2 regions of the Desulfofarcimen acetoxidans DSM 771 genome follow, and region 2 is predicted to be linked to the other one. Evidence: riboswitches for the same ligand, from Rfam matches in the RefSeq annotation. Region 2 holds a riboswitch; the other holds the start of a gene.
What was found. A riboswitch is a leader RNA that binds a small molecule or an ion and turns the genes downstream of it on or off. The one in region 2 is predicted to bind cobalamin.
Positions count from the first base shown of each region.

Region 1: another riboswitch for cobalamin. It lies ahead of DTOX_RS07725 (zinc-dependent dehydrogenase); the one in region 2 lies ahead of DTOX_RS09615 (cob(I)yrinic acid a,c-diamide adenosyltransferase).

Region 1 is NC_013216.1:1,654,730-1,668,698, forward strand. It holds gene DTOX_RS21385 (response regulator) at 1-798, shown strand, start outside; gene DTOX_RS07705 (diguanylate cyclase) at 805-1,749, shown strand; gene DTOX_RS07710 (helix-turn-helix transcriptional regulator) at 2,398-2,607, shown strand; gene DTOX_RS07715 (ammonium transporter family protein) at 2,855-4,123, opposite strand; cobalamin riboswitch at 4,570-4,747, shown strand; gene DTOX_RS07725 (zinc-dependent dehydrogenase) at 4,889-5,929, shown strand; gene trpD (anthranilate phosphoribosyltransferase) at 5,943-7,049, shown strand; gene DTOX_RS07735 (hypothetical protein) at 7,289-7,756, shown strand; gene sigI (RNA polymerase sigma-I factor) at 8,049-8,789, shown strand; gene DTOX_RS07745 (anti-sigma factor domain-containing protein) at 8,786-9,784, shown strand; gene DTOX_RS22890 (lasso RiPP family leader peptide-containing protein) at 9,908-10,000, opposite strand; gene DTOX_RS07750 (ABC transporter ATP-binding protein) at 10,052-11,335, opposite strand; gene DTOX_RS07755 (ABC transporter permease) at 11,354-12,163, opposite strand; gene DTOX_RS07760 (nucleotidyltransferase domain-containing protein) at 12,160-13,353, opposite strand; gene DTOX_RS07765 (B12-binding domain-containing radical SAM protein) at 13,366-13,969, opposite strand, start outside.
Region 2 is NC_013216.1:2,078,497-2,083,304, forward strand. It holds gene DTOX_RS09610 (adenosylcobinamide amidohydrolase) at 1-685, shown strand, start outside; partial or broken gene DTOX_RS22150 (transposase) at 898-1,017, shown strand; gene DTOX_RS22155 (RNA-guided endonuclease InsQ/TnpB family protein) at 1,100-1,372, shown strand; cobalamin riboswitch at 1,630-1,818, shown strand; gene DTOX_RS09615 (cob(I)yrinic acid a,c-diamide adenosyltransferase) at 2,066-2,605, shown strand; cobalamin riboswitch at 2,853-3,047, shown strand; gene DTOX_RS09625 (dockerin type I domain-containing protein) at 3,364-4,808, shown strand, end outside.

The sequences.
Region 1 (13,969 bases), 420 kb from region 2:
TTTATATCCAAACCATTTTTACCAGAGGATATGCTTCTTATCCTGAGTAAGTGTTTAACTTCAAGGACTAAAGAATCTGACAGGATTATTCCTGAAAAGACCCCGGGTAGTGAAAAAATGTCCGGGGTCGGGAAAAACGAAATTAGCCTGGAGAAGCTGGGACAATTAAAGGGAATTAATTGCAGAAGGGCATTGGAGAGTTTAATGGGTAATAGTAAGCAGCTGGTTAAGTTGCTGCTGGAGTTTTGCCGGTCCTTCCAAGATGCACCGGCGCAAATTAAAAATGACTTTACAGCCGGAAACAAAGATTCAGCGTGCATCATGGTTCATTCTATTAAGGGTGTTGCCGGTAATCTGGGTGCTATGAGGTTGTATACGGCGGCGTCTGAATTGGAAAAAATCATTCGTCAGAATACTGCTGACCTTGGGGGAGCAGAGTATAGTGAATTTTATGCAGCAATGGAAGTGGTTTTGGGGAATTATTTGTATTTACTGGAATTAAGCCAGTCCAATGCGGAATTTAAAAAAGATGTTCTGGTCGAGCAAGATAATTTTTCGGAACAGACGTCATCGGTGATGCTTGAGGAATTGCACAGCAGCATGCTGCAATTACGGGAAATGATTAGAGAGAATAGTTTTGGTGCCGGGGATTTTGCACAGAATCATTTAACCGGTAATACTGTTTTAAACCAAGAAATACTTGGTGATTTGCTTCATGCTATCGAAGAATTCGATTATGACCGGGCTTTACTTTTACTCGATAGTATAGAGTCGGAATTTAATAAGATTGTGGAGTGAGAAAAAATGAACAAGGTTCTTATTGTTGATGATGTACCTGTCAGCATCAAAGTGCTGGGCGAGTTATTAAAGGAACATTACGAAATACTGGTGGCTACTAGTGGCAGCAGGGCTATTGAGGTGGCATTGAAAAACCAACCGGATTTAATACTTATGGATGTTGTCATGCCGGGTATGGATGGATTAGAAACTTGCAGGCGGCTAAAAGAAAATACGCTGACAGCAGAAATACCGGTTATTTTTCTTACCGCTATGTCTGAAAGCTCTGATGTAATAAAAGGTTTTGAAGTTGGCGGTCAGGACTATGTTGTGAAACCTTTTAATAAAATAGAGGTCATTGCCCGGGTAAAAAACCATATGGAGTTGAGAAAATCAAAAGAAAAGATTAAACAATATGCCTTGGAATTAGAACGAAAAAATGAAGAATTGCAACAGTTATTACAAAAAGTTGAACAAATAGCGATAACGGACTTCCTAACGGGAATAACCAACAGGCGTTTTGCCATTGACAGAATGAATGAAGAATTATCAAGAATTAATCGTGGTGAAGATGGTTTTTCCCTTTTAATGATAGATATTGACAACTTTAAGGACATAAATGATTCTCATGGACATGAATGTGGGGACTATATTTTAAAAGATGTAGTGAATTTAATCAAGTCTGTTTTGCGAAATTATGACATGATGGCTCGGTGGGGCGGAGAAGAATTTTTAGTCATGTTACCGAGTACAGAAATAAACGATGCAAAAATAGTAGCCGAAAAAATCATTTCTAATGTCAGAACTCAAATCTTTACTTATAAAGGTAATTCATTTCATGTAACCATTACCGCCGGAGTGGCCCAACATCAAGCCGGAGATGACTTGGATAGCATTATTAAAAGAGCGGATGAAGCAATGTACCATGGAAAAAAAAGCGGCAAAAACTGTGTAAAAAACTCCTGTCATTAACATCTGAGAATGGTCAAAACACATTATAAATTCTCAAAATGTAGCAGGGTTCCCAGGTGAAATCCGGGTTAAATGTGGTAAGTGAACCAGCGCCTACAGCTTGTGAAAATATTAAAAGTGAACTAAGCGATATCCTTACACAATACAACAATTAAATGCCCGTTATTGATAAAAAAATTATTGCTTTTAGCCTTGCTTTTTGGTATAATGCCAATAAAGATACGCAGTAGTATCTATTCTTGAGGCGATGAAGCTCCAGCAACTGTTAGTTGATGGGGTTTTTTGTTTTAAATTAAGTAGTTCTTTTGAATGAAGTGTAAGAAAAGTATTTACCCTGGAAGAATATAATATATACATCTTTTGCTAAAGGTAAAAATTGTAGTGGTTGTGTCGTCTTGAGGAATAGCCTAAAACAGTTAATTATAGAATATAGCAGAGGTTCCAGGGGAGTAATAATTAACTTAATATTTTTAAACAATGATGTTTTGCGAGCTAAGGCGCTCTGTGGAAAGAAGATACTTCTCCCAGGGCGTTTTTTATTTTATGCTGACTTCATTTTTTGCCGACCCTAAAAGTCTATAGAATTAAAATGTTTTACTGATTTGTCCTAACATATTATTGCAAATTTTAAAAAACATGGTGAGAAAAATGGCAAAGTTAATAACAAATTTAAAACGATATCGCATACAGGCAAATCTATCCCAGGATGAATTAGCTAGACTGGTAGGTGTTAGGCGAGAGACAATAGTACGTCTAGAAGCCAGAAGATATAATCCTTCTCTTAAGTTGGCTTATGATATTGCAAGAATATTTAATGCATCCATAGAAGAAATATTTACTTTCACTGATAATTGGTAATAAATTTTATTTTTCTATAACAATTTTACTCATAGATTACATGTGAATTCCAAAATAATACAACGGGAGATGGAGGGTGAGTTTAGCAAATAGGGTAGGGAATGAAAGAATATAAAAAAAAGGCCAATTGGCCTTAATTTTATTTTAGCAAGAATGTTTTTAAACGAGAGTTGCAGAATATTCTGGTTGACTCTTGGCATCCTTGTATTTATAGAAGTAATAATCATTTACATAAGGGATCTGTTTTTTATGCAACAATATATTCGTCTTTGTCATTATATGGGAGTTCCTTTTTGCTCAAAAAGGCAATTACTGTACCAGTTATTTTCCCACAAATGAATGCTATACAAACAGTAACAACTATTGCCGATAATTGAGTTCCAGCTTTCCCAGTTATAAATATTGCTGCCGCACCGCCTAGTAGTCCGGGCATTCCATGTAAATTGTTAATTCCACATGTATCGGTTCCTCTTATAAGTTTTTCAAGTTGGGGTGCTATAGTAGTATAACCAATTACACTTAATGCCCCCGCAGCGATTCCAATTAGCATTGCGTAACCTGGAGTCGTCATGTCACAAGTTGAACCTATCGCAACACCACCTGCAAGTGCAGCATTTGCAATATCTGCAATTTCAATTTTGCCCCTAATTATTTTCGTAAAAATATACGTTGCTAAAGTTGCACCGCATAAAGCAAAAATCGTGTTTATTGCAGTTAATACAACTCTTTCAGGAGCTACAATTGCACTTGTAAATGATGGCCAAAAGAGCCACAAAACCATACTACCCAGCATGCAAAATAAATTCGAGTTTATATTGCTTTCACATACAGCATCACCTTTAAATTTAGATAAGGTATTCGTAATTACTCCCAACCCAAAATATGCACCAAAAGCATGGATTATTATTGAGCCACCAGTATCAAGAAATCCCTTAAACATACCACTATCAAGTATCAGCCATTCATTAAGTATATAAGCCGGTACAAATAATATGCCCATTATAATATATTGATCCATTTTCAAACGTCCAAGTGGAGCACCAATCGCAATAAGTAAACCTGCAGCAGCAAACTCTGCACAGAGAAGTGTATCTATGCTTATTGTGGGTTTACTAAAACCTTCTCCTCCAAAACTTTTTATTATCGTGTACATAGGTATGGCTACACTTACAACAAGTAAGGTTGCTGTGAGTGAACTATACCCATGATGTCTTACAAAAACCATAAGAAATCCGAAACCTACAAGCAGCATGGCCAGGATATGAATAGAACGCTCATATTTTAGCGTATCAAAAATTGTACTGTACTGTATAGAGTCTTGATTCACTTGACCGCCTTGAGAATTAATTGCTGATATGCCTGTTGATACATTATGATTTATACTAGGTATCAACACTAATGCAGCACCAATAAAAAGCAGCATTAGTAATATTAATAGACCTTTATTAACCGTAGTTTTAGCTTCATATCGAACATCTCTTGCTCGAGTTTCTTTTATTGTAGATAATTTAGCCATTTTTTCCCCCGCTATTTTGTTAATTTTAAAAGTATAGTTTTAGAACGACTATACTATTATTAATCCCATTAAATTAACGCAAAATATCCAAAGTGTGTCGGCGATGTCACACCTTGGATAGAATGATAATGCGACATCTTTGTCACACTAGTTAATATTAATCTTTTCTCTGATATAAGAAAAGTATGATTTATGACCTTAATTGAGCAAAATAGTTTAAATTTTTTCAATTTATAAAATGTACTATGATTTTCTTAGATCGTAGGAAAATATTTTCTACATGGGTCGAATTCCTAAAAGGATATGTCTATGCCACCAAAAGTCGTTAACAGGACGGGGTGACACAGGAGGTGACACAATGAACCTCCCCCAGTTTGTGCCTATGCTTTTGAATATTATTCTTGACAGGTCAAAAAATTAAGAATTATAATATTGGTAATAACTTGATATTATTTTAGGTTTCAGGTGTTCTTTACAAAGGAAGAATAGGGAACCGGGTGCAATTCCCGGACGGACCCGCCACTGTGAAGGGGAGCCAGTGCCATAAACCACTCCGTTATGGGGGAAGGGGCATTAAAGGTGATGAACCTAAGTCAGGAGACCTGCCTGAAATTATTCTATGCTGCCTCGAGTATAAGGTTAGCTTAGGTGAGGACTTGGAAATCCACGCCATTTTTTTGGCGTGGATTTTTTTGTTTATATATCTTCAGAAAATGAGGAGATATTCAAAGGAAAATTAGGTTAACTTCCAAAGGAGAGGATGATATGAAGGCTGCATTGCTGGAAGGGATTAATAAGCTGCGGATAACGAATGTACCAACACCAAAATGTAAGCAGGGGGAGGTGTTAATTAAGGTTGGGGTCTGTGGTATGTGTAGAACTGATATGAAGGCCTATATGTATGGCCAGCGGGATTTACGTTTACCTAGAATAATAGGTCATGAAATAGCCGGTACTGTTGTTGAAATGGGTGAAGGCGTAACTCAAGTTAAATTAGGAGACCGGGTTCAGGTGGCTCCTGGTTTACCTTGTGGGAGCTGCAGTTATTGTCTTCAAGGATTGCATCATATGTGTGATTATGTGCAAATAATGGGCTTTCATTACGATGGTGGTTTTGCAGAGTATGTGTTAGTTCCTAACAATGGCGTAAGCTGCGGAGTGCTAAACAAAATTCCCGAAGAATTGTCTTTTCAAGAAGCTGCTATTACAGAGCCATTGGCATGCAGCATTAATATGCAGGAAAGTTTACAGGTTGGTCTTGGTGATATTGTAATTATCTTTGGCGCAGGACCACTGGGTATTCTAAATGCAAAATTGGCTGTTGCCCGAGGTGCAAATAAAGTAATTCTTATAGAAATTAATGAAAACAGGTTAGCTATCGCTAAAAATAGAGAATTTCACTATTGTGTAAATCCTTTACAAACTAATTCTATTAAAGAAGTTATGGAAGTTACCGGTGGAAGGGGAGCAGATGTCGTTATTCCGTGCTGTCCGGACCCTGATGTTGTCGGTACAGGTCTGGCCATGCTAAGTAAAAGAGGCCGATTTGGTTTTTTTAGTGGATTAATGATGAATTTCGGTTCCATAAAAGTAGATTTTAATCTTATTCACTATAAAGAACTCAGGGTTTACGGGGCTTATGGTTGTTCTTCACTGCACAACAGAACTGCCGTGGAAATGCTGGTAACAGAAAAGGTGAAGGTTAAAGATATGATCACCCGGTGTATCCAGTTGGAAGAAGTTATATCCGGTATAAAAATGATTGCTGATATGAAGGAAATGAAAATTGTTATAAATTTTGAATAATGGAGGATTTAATATGCTTATTGAGCAAGCTAAAGAATTTGGTCATATTATTACTAAGTTAATAAATAAAGAAGATTTATCCCGGCATGAAGCAAAAGAAGCATTTTCTCAAATACTGTTAAACCAGCAATCTGAAATGCAGCAGGGTGCTTTTTTAGCTGCATTAACATCAAAAAGAGAAACGGTTGAGGAAATTGCCGGGTGCTGGGAAGCTATCTATGAGTTAGATACCGTTAAAGTTATTCCTGATGTTCCTGAACCGCTGGTTGATAATTGTGGTACCGGGATGGATACAATAAAAACTTTTAATATAAGTACGGCAGCTTCTATTATAGCTGCGGCTGCCGGAATCAGGATGGCCAAGCATGGGGCAAGGGCGATAACCTCAGTGTGTGGAACAATAGATATTTTAGAAAAACTGGGTGTGGATGTAGAATGCAGTCCACAGATTGTAAAAAAGAGTATCGAAAAAGCCGGCATAGGTATTTTTAATGGAATGAGCCCCAAAGTACATCCTCAGGCTTTAGGAAGGGTGCTTTCACAAATTTCTTTTGGTACAATATTAAACATTTCAGGCTCTTTATCCAATCCCGCTTTACCTCGCTATGGTGTACGAGGGGTTTATTCAAAAGAACTCGTAAAACCTGTTGCACAAGTTATGCGTGAGATAGGTTATAAGAAAGCTGTTGTTGTACATGGATTGGCTGAAGATGAGGTTAAAGGGATGGACGAAGCCTCCACGTTGGGTCATACAATTATTGCTGAGCTTAGGGAAAACGGTGAAATAATTATGTATTCATTTGCTCCTGAGGATATAGGGATTAAACGTAGTGAAATGCATTTACTGGCTCCTTCAGAAAATAGAGAAGAGGAAGTTTTACGCTTTCTTGCTGTATTAAAGGGAGAGGAAGAAGGTGCCCGGTCTGATATTGTTTGTCTTAATGCAGCATTAATTTTGTATTTAGTAAACTGTAATAATAGCTTAGAAGAATGCTACCGTAAAGCAAAAGAAATTATTTTTTCCGGGGAGGCTATTAAAAAATTATATGATTGGGTAGCTGAACAAAATAACGAACCGGAAATAGGTTTAGAAAGGCTTAACACTTTATTGAAGAAATAATTCGATGACTTTGTCTCTGGAGAATTGATCCTCAATCTATACAAAATCTCATAAAAAGCATTTGTATAGAAAATGAAAAGATTTACAGCTTGAAGGATTATAACTTTTTTGCCATATTTTAAAAAAGAATAATTTCTGGAGTACTACCAAAATCCCCTCTTAAAATTCGCATAACTTAATAGATGGAGATACAGGGCCAAGCCTAGTTCTCCAAACAAAAAAATAAAGGTGGTATTCCTATGAAACTTGTTAAAAAAATTAAATGGATTTCTGCTGTAACAATTCTTGCTGTAGGTATTCCTACAGTAGGATTAGTCTTTGCAGCCCCAACAGAACACATAAATACACCTAAATTGGCAACTGTAACCTCACAAAATTCTGCCAGTAGTGTGGCAGCTCAAAACCTGACTCAAAACAGCGACTTAAACAATAAAAAGGCGCTACTGGGTTCACAGATTAAAACAGTACCTGTTGCCAATAGTACTACTACAAGTTATAAGCACGACAATAGTCATACCAGCTACAGTAACGCAAGTATTGCCAAAGGTACCTTACAGACCACTACACCGACCCCGCAGATAAAAAAATCCATATCAACCTATAACGCCTCAGGTCATAGCTATCATAATGGACACACAAGCTCGAACGATTATATGGGGCAAAACTATGGCCATGAAAGTGAGCATGGTTGGGGAGGTCACGAGTAAGAATACTATCGGTATCGTGGAAAACAGCCAGAAGGAATTTTTTCTTCCCGGCTGTTTCCTATTTAATGTTTAATTTATGATATTTTAAACTACTAAAACCGTTTTTGTTTAAGAGATCCTTATTAAATGCATGTTATGATTTCCCAACAACAAAGGATGGATTTTGCGATGTTTGTGTAATCTAACTATGCTATAATGAACTGGTCTCAACTCTTAGCGGGAACATTTAATACTTAACCCCAGATAAAATGGTATTGCTCATTCGAAGAATTTGATGAGCGGAGTGATTGTTTTGTTGCAGCATAACTTAGAAGAAACCTTGAAGTTGGCTAAAAAGGGGGATCTAGGCAAACGCGAGGAATTGATTCGAAACCACAAAAATTTTATAGCAAAAGTTAGTTCTAAGATATGTAACAGGTACTTAATCTGGAACAACGATGATGAATTAAGCATTGCATTTCTTGCGTTTAATGAAGCTATAGATAACTTTAAGCCAAGTGAAGGAACTGCGTTTCATAGTTTTGCCCAGAGGATAATAAGGAACCGGCTAATAGATTATTTTCGTAAAGAATCTAAACACATGCATATATCCCTATCACCAATGGACTCTTCAGATGAAGAACTGCGCCGGTATGATGAAGAATATTCCTATGAGCAATACCAAGAGGTGGAGAAACAGGCTGTTCTAGCAGAGGTTGTTGAGAGTTATATTAAAGTGTTGTGGGAATATGGGGTAACATTAGACGATTTGGTCAAGGTTTCTCCGAGGCACAAGAATCGTAAGGAGACATTGATGATGGTTGCATTGAAATTAATAAATGAACCTTCTCTTTTGGAATACTTGAAAAAATATAAGCGTTTACCTGTAAAAGAACTGAAGCTTTTTACCGGGGTAAATCGCAGAATTTTAGATGGCGGCAGAAAATATCTGATTGCCCTTGCCTTAATCTTATCTGAACCGAGGTTTTATCCTTTGAAAAGCCTTACCGAGATACCATGTGCAAGTATTGGAGAGAAGGTGTCACGGCAATGAAAAAGGTTAAAGGTGTAGTAATGAGAACCTCTGCCAAGATAACAGTAATTTATACAACAAAAGGTGATTTTTTAGAAATTCCTACACCTAAAAGGCAGACTGTAGTGGGCCAGCTTATTGAAATAGATCTAATACCACAAAAGCCTTTCTTAAAAGCTTCTTTCTTGAAATATGCCACAGTTGCTGCAGTTCTAATTCTAGTGCTGTCATTAGGCATTTTTAACCCGCTGTTTGGACCAAGTGTGGCAGCTGCATGTGTAGCGCTTGACATCCATAATGGTGTGGAAATATATGTTAATAAAGAAGCTAAGGTCATTGAGGTTAATGATGACGGCAAGGGAAAAATCAATGTTTTAGATGGCCTGGAGCTAAAAGGGCAAGATGTATATACAGTGGTGGTGTTAATTTTAAAAAAAGCTAAAACAGAAGGAATCTTTGAAAAGGATCAGAACCTGGTGCTAGCTAGTGTAGTGCCGGTGGGTGATGGGGTACTATCAAATGTAGTTGATGAGGATAAGCTTCGCGTCAGTATTCGTAAAGAAATGCTTAACAGTAAAATATCGGGAGTTGCACTAGTCCGAAAAACGGATGAGGATATAATAAATAAGGCAAAAAACAACGACATGACTATTAATAAATACCTTGTTTATGAACGCTGTCAGAAGGGCGGATTTGATATCCGAGCCGAAGAATTCCGTGGTGAGGATATCCAGAAAGTTCTATTAAGTGCCAACACATCCTTATCAAGCTTATTCCCTGGTGCGTGTTTTGAGCTTAATTATGAGGAACACTCAGGGAGTCGGGGAGAAATTAAAAATGAGACAGATCACGCACTAACCATGAATCAAGAGCATGCCAGTGGTGGTACAAATAAAGAAGATAACAAACCGGAAAAATCAAGTTCAGGGAATCTAGAGCATTTGAATAACGGGCATAATACTTCGGAATTACAGGGAATGGAGGAAGAGCATAAGAAAAGTGAGAGTCATTTTTAGGATATCTTGTTACCCAGGATTTACATCGCGCGATTACAGTACTAATTGGTATTAACAAAATCAGCACGATTTAGGAGAGATACCAGGGAAATTAAATATTCCCTGGTTATCACCGGCAGAACCCTATAATATGGTGCTGGGGTTCTCCCCTCCTGTTACATTCTTTAAATTTCCATAAACAATCACTTCCGGTTTTTCGTATTCCTTATTTTCCATACCAATCCCCCCTTTCACTGTATTTATAAGTTACATGCTACCCATCCTCTATTATCTCATAGCATTAAAGGATTGCTGAAGAACACAAATTGACCTGTTATCTATGTCAAAGTGTGCAGAAAACGGATAGCATTCAACAATTTGAAATAAACACGTGTTATCCCAGGTATCCCCTCCAAGCATGCCCATTGCACTCAACGAGATGGCATATTTACCCTTTGTGAGAGTCAGGGGACCGATTTCTATTCTTACTTTCTTAATTTTTTTCTCAAAAAAAATTCCGTGAAATAACCCGGATGAACCCAGAGCAACAAAATCTCCGGTTTCATTGTATATTCTAAATTCTATACTGTATTTGTTTGATAAAGGCTCCCCTCCAATATCTACTAATAAAATTATTTTTTCATTATATCTAAATATGGTGGTATGCTCATTTTTTATATTTAATATTTCGACACGACTTATATAAAAATTTAATTCCTTATAATCCAAAGGGTTTCTTTCTATAATACTGGAAGATATATTTAAAAAATTTATGTGCTGTTCCTCATAATCTCTAATAACTTCATTTACAGAACCGATTTTTACTAAATGGCCATCTTTTAGCCATAAAGCGTTGTCGCATAAACTTTTAACCATATCGGTGTTATGGCTTACGAATAAAATTGTTTGCCCTTTTCTGGCAAAAGATTTTATTTTCCTAAGACATTTTTTCTGAAATGCAATATCTCCAACAGCCAGGACTTCATCAATAATCAATATATCCGGCTCAAGGTGTACCGCTACCGCAAAGGCCAGCCTTACATACATTCCACTGGAATACCTTTTAACAGGTGTGTCTATAAATTTCTCTATTTCTGCGAAATTAACAATCTCATCAAATTTATTTTTAATTTCCTGCTTACTCATGCCCAGGACGGCACCACTGAGAAAAATATTCTCTCTTCCCGTAAGTTCGGGATGAAATCCAGTGCCTACCTCCAGCAGGCAGGAAAGCCTGCCGTTAATTTCAACATAACCGCCAGTAGGATCAGTAACCCTTGACAATATTTTTAACAGTGTACTCTTGCCGGCCCCGTTGTTGCCGACAATGCCCAGTACATCACCTTTGTTTACTTCAAAGGATACATTTTTGAGAGACCAGATTATATCTTTACTGCCGTTTACCAATTCTTCACCGGTGAATTTAGTTAGTCCGCGCAGCTTAGCTAAATTTCTAACCGGTGCGCTAATACCCTGCATTATAGCCTCGCGGAATGTTTTACATTCATTTCTGTTAATCCCTATACGGTAACATTTAGATATCTTATGAACCTTAATAATGGGGTTAGCCATCTATAAATCACCTTTAAATCAGATAATATCAGCAAAAAATCGTTCCACCTGTTGAAAATAGATTAACCCGAAGATAAAAAGAATTATGCTGGTTATAGCAGAAATCAGAATCATGTGCCAGGGAAAGGGTACAGTTTTTAACAGGGCAGATCGAAACCCCTCTAATATTCCGGCCATTGGATTCAATGCGTAAATAAGCCGGTACTCTGCCGGTATCATAGATGTAGGGTAAACGATAGGGGAAGCAAACATCCATAACTGCAGCAAAAAAGGAGTAATCGTTGGAATATCCCTGTATTTTATACTTAGGGACGCAAGAAACAACCCGACACCACTCGCAGATAAAATAATCAGTAGAACCAGAAGAGGAAGGTAAAGTATCATAACAGTAGGATAAATATGAAAGTAAAACATGAGGCCAATCAAAACCAAGAAGGCAATGAAAAAGTCCATCAGGCCCGCAACTGAGGGTGCCAGCGGTATGATCAAGCGCGGGAAATAAACCCTGGATATTAATTTCACATTCCCAATAAGACTGCTGCCGGAACGTGTTACGGTACTGGCAAAATAATTCCAGGCAATCAGAGCAGAAAAATTAAAAATTGGATAAGGAACTCCATCAGAAGGCATTTTAGCGAATTTTCCCAAAAATAAGGTAAAAATAACCATTGAAAGGAATGGTTGAATAACTGCCCACAGACCGCCTAAAACAGTTTGCTTATAACGTATTTTAATCTCCTTGGCAACTAAAAAATAAAATAACTCCTTATAGTTGCATAATTCTTTTATATCTATTAGCTGCCAGCCCTTCTTAGGCTTAATTATCAAAATTGTGCTTTTTTCTTTTTTTGCAGTCTGTTTAGCAATAATTCTTCAACCCCTTTGTATAAAACATACACTGGGCGCAAAAATGGACGTTGTCGTCCAAGGATAGAAAATGTATTTCCACTAAACAATAAAACAGTTAACATATTAAACTTATGTTTTATTTTTGTAGGAAATAAAATTTGATATAAAAACAGATTTGTTTTGGGGTTCATAGAAATTAACTGCTTCTTATAAAAAGAGTATTCTCCCGGCAGCCCTTTTTCTGACCAAAATTCTTTCCAATGTCCGGCCGCCGGCCCGGAATTACCCACCATCTCATGGATCAATCTCAAAGTTATGCCAAATGCTTTCCTACTATTAGGTTTGGTTACTATGCTTCTGATATAAGACCAGTCTAACTGATCTCCTAGTTTTACAATAAACTGGCATAAATCTAAAAACCATTTTAACCCTCTGTTAAACCTGTGGTGAAGTGCAAGGTGATCCACACAATGGATAAATAGCATTTCTAAATTTAAACAATCAACTTCAATCTCACCAAAATGAACGCGCTCCGGGTTTTCAGTCCAACAGTGACGGTCTAAATCGTATTGAGATTCGATCGAAGTACCGTCCATAACTCCGTTCCAGTGAAAATCAAGATTGAGGGTGCAGACCCCGAAACTCTTAAAAAAATGCTGCTCGGAAAATAGCTTGCCAATAACCCTATCCCAATACCTTACAAAGTCTCTCCGATAAATTGTAAATCCATTAGCTAGTAAGTAGTCTTTCACACAGTAAAAGTCATCTGGGGAAATAAGAATATCTATATCAGAAACCGGTCTAATCCAGTTGTTTCCATAAAGCTTCTCCATAAGTGAAAAACCTTTAAGAAGTGTACATTTTACACCCTGCTTAGATAGTCCCTCAATTACTTTGCTGCCTTCGTTTTCGAGCAGCGTGTTCCGCAGGGCCACTTCTCCGGCTAATTCTTTCCATGCTTTTAATGTTTCCGAGGGGAGTTCTAAGGGTACTTTCTCTGAAGAAACGGCGTCATAAAATAAGGCTATTACTTGAAGCTCGTTTAATCTGTTCGTTAAACACTCCGGTTTGGAATGGGATAATAAGTATTTTAGATGTTCTAAGTTTCCGGTACCATAGTATACCTTGATAAATTCCAGAACAAACGAGTCTTCATGAGATCTGCTCATTTCCACACCCTCTTATGGTTTCGTTAAGCTTTTGTTAAATAGATTGGCTAAGACGGCAGATATTTTTCCCAACAGATTTAGTGTGCTTGCTCTTATTTTTTTTACAAATATCTGTAAAAGTTTGATCGGTGCATTTACTTTTAAAATGTGCATCCGGTGGTGCCGCTTATGATAGCGGATATAATATCGTTTCATCCACTCTCTTCGTTTCTCCTGAGAAATACAGGACAAAGTATCCTTTTTGTAGTAATTGACAATGTTTTCTTCAGTCCATTCGCTTGCTTCAAAAAAGCCGTCTCCCTTTTTTTGATATAGAAGTGTTCCCGGATGGATCTTCAATGGATGCCAGTCAAAAGTACTGGGTTTGACACGTTTTACCCACTGTATTCTTTGTTCTAAATCTTTAATTATCTCCCCTTCGAGAGCCGTTAACATGTAGGCATGTATAGATATTCCTTCATTACGACATAAAGCTATCGCCTGCTCGTTGGCATAGACTGTGGTCTGTTTATTAACGAGGTCCAATTCTCTCTGGGAAGCAGCTTCCACTCCAACTTCAACTAAAATACACCCTGCCCTTTTTAATAATTTAATCATGTCCGGCTTGAGCCTGTTG
Region 2 (4,808 bases):
TTTTTATGTCTATAACAAAAATACATTTCTTGTTTCGTCTGACAACCCGCTGAAAGTGCTCAGTTCTGCTGTCTTAGGCGGAAATTTACGCCAGGCGTATCACATAATCAACCATTCTGTTAATAAAAACTATAATGGAAGTGATCCGGAGCAGGATTTAAGACAGGTAGCTGAAGGTTTGAATTTAGGTCATGATGTTGTTGGCATGATGACTGCCGTAAATGTAACCCACACCGTATTAAGCTGTGGCAGTCAAAAAGGTCTGGCAGTGGCGGCTCTTTGTACTGTTGGAGTAAGTAATCCAGGGGTTGCGGGTGTTCCTACCGCAAAGCTGCAAAGAAATATTCAACCGGGCACGATCAATACTATTTTATTAATTGAAGGCAATTTAAGCGTGCCTGCGATGGTTAATGCGGTTATAACGGCAACCGAAGCCAAGACAAGAGCTCTGTTTAAATCAAAAATAAGCTTGCTGGACGGTGAATGTATAACCGGTACAACCTCGGACGCCATAGTGGTTTCCTGTACCGGGAGAGGTGAATTGCAGCATTATGCCGGGACTGCAACTGACTTAGGATATTTAATTGGGCGTACTGTGTACAATGCGATATCGCAGGGAGTGGATGACTATATCTCGTATAATGAAGGACTTAATTTAGAAAATAAAATTGATTTCCTAAATTAATAAATTTAACCAAAACCAGCCAGAATTCCCCCACCTTTAAGTTGGTGGGATGAATGGCGGCCTTGTTTTGTGTACTAATAAGATGTTTGCCAAAGCCTCTATGATGTGGCAAAATATAATCAGACGCAATAACGAAAGGTTGATTATTATTGAGCAAACTTGATGCAAATAGCCAATCAGTATTCTTACTCACATATCATCTGATTTTGGTAGTAAAAAAGCAGCTATGGAAAGAATATTTTTGGTCGTAAAGTTTTTGTCTTCTAACTACAGGTGGTGCACCCATTGAAGTAATTAAGAAGTACATTGAAACCCAGGATGAAAAGAGGTGAATCATTTGCAAATTGTCTACCGGTTTGAAATGCGTCCGACCAAAGAGCAACAGAAAAAAATGTTTCACACACTAAAACTTTGATGGTCAAAAATCACTACCTAGCTAAAAGCATTCATGATGCTTCATGGGGTACATTCAGAAACTTTGTGGAGTACAAATGCCGCAAATACGGTAAAATATTTTTCCCTGTCCCTCCGCATGGCACTTCCCAGACTTGTCTTTGTGGCGCTAATGTGCCAAAGGATTTGAGTGTCAGAGTACACCGATGCCCTGCTTGTGGACTGGTTATGCCCAGGGATTTGGTGTCAGCCATATTAATAGAACGCCGTGGCTTAGAAATGCTAGCGGCTTAGATATGTACTTGTAGGGCGGGGGCCGCCCGAAATCATGCCTGCTGGAGGCCGTGTAAGACCTATTGCTCTTTGTAACGGTAGGCCGTGGCTGATGAATCAGGAAACGCTCGTTGATGTTCCTTTGGAAGCCCCCGCTTCTTAGTGGAACGTAAGCGGGGGTAGTTCACTAAGTAATTATAGCTTGGTGCCAGAATATTTATAAATATCAAAAAATAATGATGGACAAATTATTCAAAGAATGTTAATATAATATTAATTTAATATCTAATTAATCAGGTTCCCCGGTTATGTCGGGGGTGAAAAGGGAACCGGGTGTGAATCCCGGACGGTCCGGCCACTGTAAGTGGGGAGCGGTTCCCCAAATGCCACTGGGTCTTGTGCCTGGGAAGGCGGGGAATATGCTGTGAACCACAAGTCAGGAGACCTGCCTGTTTGATTTGGGTACCGCCTTCCGTGAAAAGGCCAGGGCTTTGTTTTAGTTTATTATGATGTTTACATCTTGAAAATACCTGCCTTCTTTGCGGATGAAGCCAGGTATTTTCATGTTTTTATCTCCTCTCCTTTCTCCATTTGTGTTAGTTAATCTTTTACCACATGGGAAAATGCCAGTTCATCCCATGTGTGTCCCCTTTTAAAATAATATAATTTATATTTATATATATCTTAGGGACAAAATTAAAAGGAGGTTTTTCGGTGAAATCAGATGTCTTAAAGAAGGGATATGTGCAAGTTTATACCGGAAATTGCAAGGGCAAAACCACAGCTTCACTTGGTCTGGCTTTTCGGGCCATGGGCCAAGGTCTAAAAACCTATATAGGTCAATTTATGAAGGGCCAGTGCTACGGCGAACTGAAATCGGCAGAAATGTGTAAACCGTATATTACCATTGAGCAATATGGTAAAGACACTTTTACTCATATTCAAAACCCTCCACTGGAGGAAGATGTGAAAATGGCTGTGGAGGGACTGGAAAAAGCCAAAAAGGCTATGTTTTCAGGCGAATATGATATAATTATATTCGATGAGATTAACATAGCTCATCACTATAATTTGATCACGACAGAAGAAATGGTGGATATTATAAAAAATAAGCCTGAAGATGTGGAGATAGTATTCACCGGCAGGCATGCTCCGCAGAAAGTTATAGAATTTGCGGATTTGGTAACGGAAATGGTGAGCGTAAAACACTATTATGATAAGGGAATAATTGCCAGAGATGGTATTGAAAAGTAGAGGCAGCAATGTTTTTCATTAGTATAATAATTCATTAAATAACCAATATTATTGAATGGATAATATCTGACCATGAAGGTCTATACCTTGTTGAGGTGAGCTTTCATGGTTTTTTATATTTTGGTAAGCGAAGATATACGAACAAATGCATCTTGCCATAGCTAATCCGGAGGCTTGTGTGATAACTCGTAAGGAATTTTTCAAAAGAGAAATGGACAAAGGAGGAGAATAGTGTTAGTATATGTATAATTTAATCGTTTATTCAGGTTCCCCGGGTTATGCCGGGGTAAGAGGGAACCGGGTGAGAATCCCGGACGGTCCGGCCACTGTAAGCGGGGAGCGGCTCCCAAAATGTCACTGGGTATTTGAATAACCCGGGAAGACGGGGAGTGGGCAGTGATGATCCACGAGTCAGGAGACCTGCTTGGATAATGATCAGGTGTCGCCTTCCGTGGAAAGGTTCGGTGCTAAGGGTTGCTTTGGATAAAGATTTTATCTCTTTGAGAAAGACCCGGCTTTTGCGGAAAAGCCGGGTCTTTTGGTGTTATTCGACCGGATTTTTTATTATTCTTTATTTAGCCGGCTGCTGTTTTGAAAAGTTGCAGCCTTTTTATTGAAGGGGGGTGATGCTATCCATTGTGTAATCAGTTATACAGGAGGTGAAAATTTACAAAAAAACGCCCGATTAGTGCAATCTGATTATTAAACCCTGCCGGTCAAGAGAATCAGATATGGTCTAAGAAAAAGGAGGTATAATAATGATCGTTAAATGGGGAAAAAATAAGTTTTTGGTCTTTTTCACCGTCATGCTGTTATTTCTGCTGACGGCGAATGCTGCCTTTGCGGCTGACTGGACCAAATTCCAGAAGGACAATGTTAACAGCGGTGTAACAACCGATAACCCGCCGATAGACCCGAATCCTAACTTTGTGATGACCGATTTGCCTAACGCGGGTTGGAACGGTACGGATATTCCGCCATTGGTTGTCAATGAGGGCGGCGTTTACTACGCCTATGTGTTTAACAGCACCCCCAGCGACGCCAGAATATATAAAATCAATTGCAGTGACGGCACTACCCCCACAGGTTGGACCGACGGCATTATAGTAGACTCCGACGGGGGCTTCCAGTTGGGTACGCCGGTGATTAGCGGCACCACTCTGTACTTGGGGGTAACCGAAGGAAATCAGAACAAACTGAAAAAAATAGAAAATATTGCATCCACTCCAAAAGTTGACACCTTGATCCCCATCAGTGATTCGGGACAGTTCAACACTCCCTTTGTCCTTGACGGGAACAATCTTTACTTTGGTCTCTGGAATCCTCCGGGCACCGGCAAGTACTATAAGGTGGATCTCAGCAGCAACACTGTGACTACCTTCACCCCCTCCGTCAGCGGCGAAGGGTTCTACTGGGCCGGTGTTGCTATCATCAACGACTACCTTGTCTTCGGCGGGGATAAGTCCAAGGTGTATGTGGTGGATAAGAACACAATGAGTCTTCTTAGTTCCGGTTCCATAAAGGACATTGAGTCAAATGCGGCGGAAATTCGCTCGTCCATTTGCTACAACAGCTCGAATAGTGAAATCTACTTCACCGACAAGGGTGGCTTCTTGTGGTGTTATGGTATTGATAATAGTGGAAGTTTAACCTATCGGTGGCACGCCGGCATTGGCTATTCCACTTCCACTCCGGTTTATGATAACGGCAAAATCTATGTAGGCCGGGGCAACTTTAGTGATGGGAAAATATACTGTTATAATGAAAACGGAAGCAAGCTGTGGGAATACTCGACGGACGGCGGTGTCCAGTCTTCACCTGTAATTTACTGTAAAGGTGGCAACACCTATATTTATTACACCACCAACAGCGCGTCCGGCAAAGGCTATTGCCTCAAGGATGATGGCAGCAGCCGCACCGTTGTCTGGATTGTGCCTTCCTCTGGGGGGACCTATACCGTGCAGGGCATGGCAGCCTCGGGGAACTATGTGGTCTTCGGCAATGATTACGGGCAAATTTTTATGATTCGTTCCAATTCCGATTCCGGCTATGATTTGAACAGTGATGGAAGTGTGAATGTGCAGGATATTATTCTGGTGGGCCAGCATTTTGGCGAGAGCGGTACCCCGGGCTGGAGCAATTTTGATATTAACCGGGACGGCAAAGTGGACGTGTTGGATATGATCGCAATAGGCCAGTACTT